One region of the Janthinobacterium foliorum genome, then DNA from elsewhere that is predicted to be linked to it. Evidence: predicted binding sites of a transcription regulator. Region 1 holds the regulator's gene; the other holds the start of a gene.

Region 1 (4,197 bases):
TGGGGCCCGATGCCGTGATCCTGTCGAACCGCCAGGCCGATGGCGTGGTGGAAATCCTCGCGCTGGCCAATGACGACGCCGCTTCGCTGGCTTCGCCGCCGGCCGCCTCCGAAATGGCCCAGCCCCGTCCCCAGTTGCAGACCCAGTTCGCCGCGCCGCAGCGTGCGGCCGCCCCGGCCCAGCGCCCGGCCGCGCCGCGTGCCGCCGCGCCGCGCCAGCCAGCCGCCGAGCCCATGGACATGGCCCGCATGCAGCAGATGATGGCCAGCGCGCTGGCGCACGTGAAAGAGAACGCCGCCGCCGAGATGAGCGGCATGATGAATGAAATCCGCGCCATGCGCGGCATGATGGAAACCCAGCTGGCGGAAATCTCGTGGGGCTCGACGCAGCAGCGCGAGCCGCAAAAAGCCGTGGTGCTGCGCGAAATGCTGGCGGCCGGCTTCTCGGCCAGCCTGGCGCGCTACCTGATCGACAAGCTGCCCGCCGGCCTGGATGGCGCGCAAAGCATGCGCTGGATCAAGACTGTCCTCAGCCGCAACCTGAACACCGTGGCCAATGAAGACGCCATGCTGGAGCAGGGCGGCGTGTTTGCCCTGGTCGGCCCGACCGGTGTGGGCAAGACCACCAGCACGGCCAAGCTGGCGGCCCGCTGCGTGATGCGCCACGGCCCGGAGAAGCTGGCCCTGATTACCACGGATGCCTACCGTATCGGCGCGCACGAGCAGCTGCGCATCTACGGCAAGATCCTCGGCGTGATGGTGCATTCCGTCAAGGACGAGGCGGACTTGCGCATCGCCCTGAAGGAACTCAAGAACAAGCACACGGTGCTGATCGATACGGTGGGCGTGAGCCAGCGCGACCAGATGGTGACGGAGCAGGTGGCCATGCTGTCGGGCGCCGGCGCCGACGTGAAACGCCTGCTGTGCCTGAACTCGACGGCGACGCAGGAAACCCTCAACGAAGTGGTGCGCGCCTACCAGGGCAGCGGCCTGGCCGGCTGCATCATGACCAAGCTCGATGAGGCGGCGTCGATCGGCAACGTGCTCGACGTGGTGATCCGCCAGAAACTCAACCTGTTTTATGTGTCGAACGGCCAGCGCGTGCCGGAAGACCTGTACCTGGCCGACCGCGGCTACCTGATCGACCGCGCCTTCAAGCTCAAGCGCGATGCGGCGGCGACGCAGTTTTCCGACGCCGAACTGCCGCTGCTGATGGCGCAGGCGGCCGCCCGCAACAATGAAGCACGCGGGGTGCATCTTGGCTAATTTCGATTTCGACCAGGCCGAAGGCCTGCGCCGCATGCTGGCCGGCCCGCAGCCGCGCGTCATGACGTTCCTGTCGGCCACGCCGCAGGATGACAAGGGCGCCATGCTGGTCAACCTGGGCGCGTCGCTGGCCTATGGCGGCAATGAAGTGCTGCTGGTCGACGCCAGCGGCGGCAGCGAAGGCGTGGCAGCGCGCCTGGGCCTGGCGCATGGCGCCAGCCTGCTCGACGTGGCGCGCCAGCAGTGCGGCCTGAACCAGGTGATCCACCAGGTGCCGCAGGGCTTCGGCGTGGCCTACATGGGGGCGCGCAACCATCTGATGGATAGCCACGACTATGCGGGCGACGACGACACGCGCCGCCTGGGCAAGACCTTCGAGGTGCTGGCGCGCCAGAGCGGTATCGTGCTGGTCGACGGCGTGGTGGCGGAGCAGGGCGAGTGCTTCCCCGTGCCGCTGATGGCGTCTTCGGATATCGTCGTGCAAGTGTCGAACAGCGCCAATTCGATCAAGGCGGCCTACTGCCTGATCAAGCGCCTGAACCAGGAACTGGGACGCCGCCCGTTCGGCATTCTTGTCACCGGCGCTTCCGAATCCGAGGCAAAAGTGGTATACGATAATATGGCGCAGGCGGCGAGCCGCTATCTGGCCGTGAAACTGACCTCGATGGGCTCGGTGCCAGCCGATGAGTATCTGCACCGCGCGGCGCGCCTGGGCCGCAGCGTGGTCGATGCGTTTCCGCTGGCGGGCGCTTCGGTGGCGTTTCGCGGTCTGGCCGAGCGGCTGGTGCGTTCGGCGGCGCCGGTGCTCGGTTCCACCTTGTGCCAGACGGGGAGCGCCCACCATTTCAGCGCCTGACAGCAACCGTAGCATCAGATAAGACGAGAAAACAATAAGCAGCCTATGTACACGGTCAAAGGGAAATCGAACAAGGACTATTTGCTGACGGAGCATATTCCGCTGGTGAAGCGTCTGGCCCACCATATGAAGGCGAAATTGCCGCCTTCGGTCGAGGTCGATGACCTGATCCAGGCCGGCATGATCGGCCTGCTGGACGCCATCAGCCGCTATGAGGAAACGCATGGCGCGCAGTTCGAGACCTATGCCGTGCTGCGCATCCGCGGGGCCATGCTCGACGAATTGCGCACCAGCGACTGGCTGCCGCGCAGCATGCGCCAGAACATGCGCAAGATCGAAGAGGCGATGAGCATCCTGCAGCAGCGCCTGGGCCACCCGCCGACGGAGTCGGAAGTGGCCAAGCTGCTGAAAATGTCGCTGGCCGACTACCAGGAAATGCTGGGCGACGGCGGCGGCCACCAGCTGGTGTACTACGAAGATTTTCATGATCCGGACGGCAATGACAGCTTCCTCGACCGCCACTGCGTGGACGAGGACAGCGACCCCTTGCGTTCCCTGCTCGATACCGACTTCCGGCAATCCGTGATCGATGCCATCGACGCGCTGCCGCCACGCGAGAAAATACTCATGGGCCTGTACTACGAAGAAGAGCTGAACCTGAAGGAGATCGGCGCGGTGATGGGCGTGTCGGAATCGCGCGTCTCGCAGCTGCATACCCAGGCCGTCGCGCGCCTGCGCGCAACCTTGAGGGAGCAGGCGTGGACTGGTCCAGCGTAATCGGGCTGGCGCTGGCGCTGGCGGGCCTGCTGGTCGGCCAGGCACTGGAAGGCGGCAAGATGGCCTCCCTGCTGCAGCCGGCCGCCTTCGCCATCGTGGTCATCGGCACCTTCGGCGCCGTGCTGCTGCAAACGCGGCTGCGCACCTTCGTGCGCGGCCTGGAAATGCTGCGCTGGGTGTTCTTGCCGCCGGCCGACACGCGAGCCGCGCTGGCGCGCGACATCGGGCAATGGAGCCTGACGGCGCGCCGCGACGGCCCGCTGGCCCTCGAGCGCCTGATGGAAAACACGGCCGACCGCTTCAATGCCAAGGGCTTGCGCATGATCGTCGACGGCATCGCGCCCGACAAGCTGCGCCAGCTGCTCGACGTGGAAATCACCGCCTACGAGCTGGCCGAGCGCCAGGCCGTCAAGGTGTGGGAATCGGCGGCCGGCTATTCGCCCACCATCGGCATCCTGGGCGCCGTGCTGGGCCTGATCCACGTGATGGAAAACCTCACCGATCCCAGCAAGCTGGGCGGCGGCATCGCCGTCGCCTTCGTCTCCACCATCTACGGCGTGGGGCTGGCCAACCTGCTGTTCCTGCCGGTGGCCAATAAACTCAAGGCCATCGTCACGCGCCGCGTGCTGCAGTATGAGATCACGGCCGCCGTCATGTATGACATCGCCACCGGCGACCATACGCGCATCATCGAAGAGCGCGTTTCCAGCCTGCTGCACGAGCACTGACCATGATGCGGCGCGCGCGCAGGAAGTATGACGAGGAACCGGACAATCAGGACCGCTGGCTGATCTCGTACGCCGACTTCATCACCCTGCTGTTCGCCTTTTTCGTCGTCATGTACGCCATTTCGCAAGTCAACGAGGGCAAGTACCGCGTCTTCCAGAATGCCATCGGCCAGGCCTTTAGCCTGGAAAAGGGCGCGCCGCCCATCGTCATGGAAGCGCCGCAAGCCATCCCGCTGCCGAACCCCGCCCTGAAACGCCGCACGGAAGCCATCCGCCGCGAGCGCGAACACATGACGCGCCTGGCGCAGGACCTGACCTCGACCCTGGCGCCGCTGGTGAAGGAAGGCAAGGTGCGCGTCACGCAGACGAGCCGTGGCGTCAGCGTGGAAATCAACGCCAGCGTGCTGTTCGACCCGGGCGCGGCGCGCCTGACGGCCGAGTCGGACCAGGCCCTGCGCGCCGTCGCCGTGCTGCTGAAGGACGATGCGCACGACGTGCAGGTGGAAGGGCATACGGACGTCCAGCCCATCAGCAATTCGAACTTCGCCTCGAACTGGGAATTGTCCGCCGC
Region 2 (4,197 bases), on a different contig from region 1:
GGCCCGCCGCGTGGCCATCGAAACGCGCGATGCGATCAATGCGCACCGTTCGGTTTAAATTGCATGCATAAAAAATGCCGGGCTAGCCCGGCATTGTTCATTGGTCGGTCGGCTTGGCCGCATGGCGTAAGCCGACATGAGTCGTCGTCGGCACTTGTCGGATTACGCTTCGCTAATCCGACCTACCCGACTTCGGTGTAACTAATCGCGCATGGGCGCGACCAGCTCCGCGTAGTCGTACAGCTCGCCCAGAATCTCTTCTCCCCGCTCATCGACCGATTCCGACAAGGTATCGATTTCTGTAAACAGCATTTCGATGGTGCGGGCACCGCCGTCGCCGTCGAACAGGCGGGCGGCGCGGTGCTGTTCCCAGCGCAGGCTTTCCGCTTCGCTCAGCGTTTGCGGGAAATTGCGGGCGCGGTAGCGGAACAGCAGTTCCTGCAGGCGCTCGTCGGCGAACGACGGGCGGGCCGTGGCCAGCTTGGCCGGCGTGTCGCGGCGCAGGGATTCGAGCAGGCGGCGGTCATCGTTGCTGACAAAACCATTGTACAAATCCTCATCCACGTCCAGGGCCGTGCTGGCGCCCGGGCGCTGGAACACTTCGGCCCAGATCGCATCCATGTTGGGCGCCGAGGCGGCCAGCCGGGCGTTGACCTTGGCGGCATCCACGTCGATGCCCCATTGCGCCGCCATGGCGGGCGACAAGGTCTTTAAGTTGCCCACCAGCATGGGTGACTTGTTCAGGTGCACGCTTTTCACGGGCAGGCGCGTCATGCCTTCGGGCATGGCGTCCTTGCGCGTAAACAGGCGCGTGCGGATGGTATCGGCGTCCAGTTCGAACAGCTCGCGCGGGTCATGGGCGCAATCCCAGACGAGGATTTCGTTTTTATTGCTCGGATGCGTGGCCAGCGGCCAGACGATGCCCAGGCAGCCCCGCTCGGCCGGGAACATGCCGGACACGTGCAGGAAAGGCTGGCGCTCGCCGGCGGCCAGGTGCATGCCCATTTCGCTGGCGACCTTGTCCTTCTTGTGCAGGGCCAGGCAGAATTCGAACAGCTTCGGCTGCCTTTCCTTGATCAGGCGGGCCAGGGCGATGGTGGCGCGCACGTCGGACAGCGCATCGTGCGCCGCTTCGTGCACCAGGCCGTTGGCCTTGCTCAGGTGTTCCAGTTTGAAACTGGTCTGGCCGTCGTCGCGCTTCGGCCATTCGATGCCTTCCGGGCGCAGCGCATGCGTCATGCGCACCACGTCGAGGATATCCCAGCGGCCGCAATGGTTCTTCCATTCGCGCGCATACGGATCGATCAGGTTGCGCCAGAACAGGAAGCGCGTGACTTCATCGTCGAAGCGGATGGTGTTGTAGCCCACGCCGATGGTGCCCGGTTCCGAGAAGGCCGCCTCGATGGTGGCGGCGAACTGGTGCTCGGGCACGCCCAGCTGCAGGCATTGCTGCGGCGTGATGCCCGTGATCAGGCACGATTGCGGGTCGGGCAGGAAATCATTGGCAGGCTGGCAATACAGCATGATGGGCTCGCCGATCTCGTTCAGGTCGGCGTCCGTGCGGATGGCGGCGAACTGCGCCGGGCGGTCGCGGCGCGGCTGGGCGCCAAAGGTTTCGTAGTCGTGCCAAAGGAAAGTCTGGGTAGTCATTGATGGTCGTTGCTTGCTTAATTGTTATCTGGTGTGTTATCTGGTTCTGCGGGCCGTTCGCAGCCGCCGCTTCAGTTTTCTGAAAACCTGCCGATACTACACGAGAGGATGGTCATCGTTGCGGTTCCCGCATGGTGGCATACATTGTCCGTTCAAGGAGGCTTATCGTGTCAATTCCCATCGCCACAGGCGCCAATTCCGCCTCTTCCCTGAGTTCCGTCAGTAGCAGTGCTGCCGGCAAGGAAGAAAAAGTCCAGCAAAAGGACGCCAGCAACACTGAAATGAGCGTTAACGACCGCAGCAAACTGCAATTGAATGCCTCCATCATGCAGGCATCGCTGAACGTGTCGATCGGTTCGGAAAACGAGCCGCTGGCGCTGCTGTACAAGACCGCCATCACGAACATCAATGAAGCGCTGAAAGGCCAGTATGGCGACGATGCGATCCAGAACGCGGCGTCGCAGGACAACAGCGCCGAAGCGACGGCGAACCGCATTGTATCGTTGTCGACGGGCTTTTTCGACGCGTTCAAGAAGCAGAATCCCGACCTGGACGACGATGCGGCCCTGAGCAAGTTCATGGACACCATCAGCGGCGGCATGGAAAAAGGCTTCAAGGAAGCGCGCGACATCCTGGGTGGCTTGAAAGTGCTGGGTGGCGATATCGCCGGCAATATCGACAAGACGTATGAACTGGTGCAGAAGGGCTACGCGGACTTCGTTGCAGCGCACAGCAGCAAGAAGGATGATGCTGCCAAGCCAGCCGACAGCAAGGCCGCCTGATTATTATTACGCCGTAAGCGGCTGAGAAAATGCGCAGGGCCAGGCGCATTGCCGAAGGCAGTACGAATGTACGACGAGGCAGTGCAACGACGCCATGGGCTTTTTATCAGGTGCTTACGCGGTTGCGTCCGCCGGCCTTGGCGCGGTACAGCGCCGCGTCGGCCGCCGCGATCAGGCCGTGGTCGTCCTGCTCCGGCGCCAGGCTGGCCACGCCGAAGGAGCCCGTGATGTGCGGCAGCGCGCTGCGCATGTCGGCAAAGATCACGGCTTGCTGCATGCGCTCGCACAGGCGCTCGGCCACGCGCAGGGCCACGTGTTCATTCGTGTCGGGCAAGATCACCATGAGTTCCTCGCCGCCGTAGCGCACGGCAAAATCCGTGGGCCGCAGGGCCGCGCCCAGCACTTGCGCGGCGATGCGCAGGGCCTGGTCGCCCGCCTGGTGGCCATGCGTGTCGTTGAAGCGCTTGAAATGGTCGAGGTCTATCATCACCAGCGACAGGGGCGCGGCGCTGCCGTGGGCCGTGACGATCATGTTTGGCAGCAAGTCCGTCAGCCAGGCGCGGTTGTACAAGCCCGTCAGGCTGTCGACCATCGATAGCTGGCGGTAGAACTCGCCCAGTTTCTGGCGCCGGCGCAGCAGGGCATTGGCGGCGCGGATGCGGAAGGACAGCAGGCGCAACAGGTTGCGCGCCAGGCCGTTCGACTGTTCGATCAATTCCCAGACGATGGCCGCGTCGATCACCAGCAAATCGGTTTCTTCCAATGCGGAAATAGCTGCCAGGTTGCTCGCTTCGTCGAGAACGGACTGTTCGCCCACGCTTTCGCCGGGCAAGACCTTGCTGACGGTGCCGTCATCCATGCCCGTGTGGGTGTCCGCGGCCACGGCCAGCGAGCCGCGCAGGACGATGTACAGACTGGCGCCGCGCGTGTCGGTGATGGCTTCGCCCGCTTCCAGGCGCATGACGGGGCAGGGCGCCAGCATGGCGGCCGTCCGGCTATCCGCTCCATCGCGAAATAGCTGTAAATCGCCGATGTTGCAGCCTGAAGCGCCGAAGTTGCCGATCTGTTCCACAGTCATACTTTCAAAAAGCCCGTGCCGCGCGTGCAGCGCGCCGGTCTCTTCATGATAGCGTAAAGCTGCCTCTACGGTAACGGTAAAGGCTTGCTTCCAGTAACTTTCTGTGAGAAATACGACAATTATTTCATTGTCGCGTTAATAAGTTGAAATGCTTGCAGTTTTGATATGACTGTTGTCGCGCAGGAAGGCAAAAGAGGAGGGCCGGATGCGCAAAGGCAGCCTTGAACGGCTGCCTCGTCTCTGGCTGGTGCTGCAGGTGGGAATTACTCGGCGGTTTCTTCCGCTTCGGCCGCATCGATCACGGCGTTCTTGCCGGTAGCGTGGCGTTTGCTGTCTTGCAGGCGGCCCAGGGCGCTATCGATGGCGCGTTTCAGTTTGTCGGTGGCGCCGGCAACGGATTGGTGCACGGTGGCGTTTTGTTCGGTGACGGCAATCGGCTGGTAGCCGGCGACACGGGCTTCCATGACGCAGCGGATATCATCGGCGCCGCCTTTCGGGCCATTCGTATCGCTGAGGTGGACTTCGATGCGGGTCAGGTTGTCGCGGAAGCGGCTCAGTGCGTTTTCAAGTACGGATTGCACATGTTCGTTCAGTCCAGCGGTGTTGGCGATGGTGCTGTCGGTATGAATATTGATTTGCATATGCTTACTCCTGTCAATTCAAAAAAAACCCATCTCAGGCGCCTTG

The links. The regulator FliA, encoded in region 1, starts transcription of late flagellar genes. The targets are predictions, from matches to a motif close to CTAAAGTTTNNNNNNNNNNNGCCGNTA.
Region 2: the regulator FliA is predicted to act here: its motif matches at 1,720-1,746, upstream of ACZ92H_RS24810 (DUF5610 domain-containing protein).

The regions. Positions count from the first base shown of each region.
Region 1 is NZ_CDXDQE010000001.1:584,011-588,207, reverse strand. Features, by position in the region: gene flhF (flagellar biosynthesis GTPase FlhF) at 1-1,265, shown strand, start outside; gene ACZ92H_RS02660 (MinD/ParA family ATP-binding protein) at 1,258-2,121, shown strand; gene ACZ92H_RS02655 (RNA polymerase sigma factor FliA) at 2,167-2,898, shown strand; gene ACZ92H_RS02650 (flagellar motor protein) at 2,880-3,626, shown strand; gene motD (flagellar motor protein MotD) at 3,632-4,197, shown strand, end outside.
Region 2 is NZ_CDXDQE010000015.1:61,460-65,656, forward strand. Features, by position in the region: gene pyrF (orotidine-5'-phosphate decarboxylase) at 1-58, shown strand, start outside; gene sbcB (exodeoxyribonuclease I) at 202-1,650, opposite strand; gene ACZ92H_RS24810 (DUF5610 domain-containing protein) at 1,818-2,432, shown strand; gene ACZ92H_RS24815 (GGDEF domain-containing protein) at 2,539-3,504, opposite strand; gene ACZ92H_RS24820 (HPF/RaiA family ribosome-associated protein) at 3,774-4,151, opposite strand.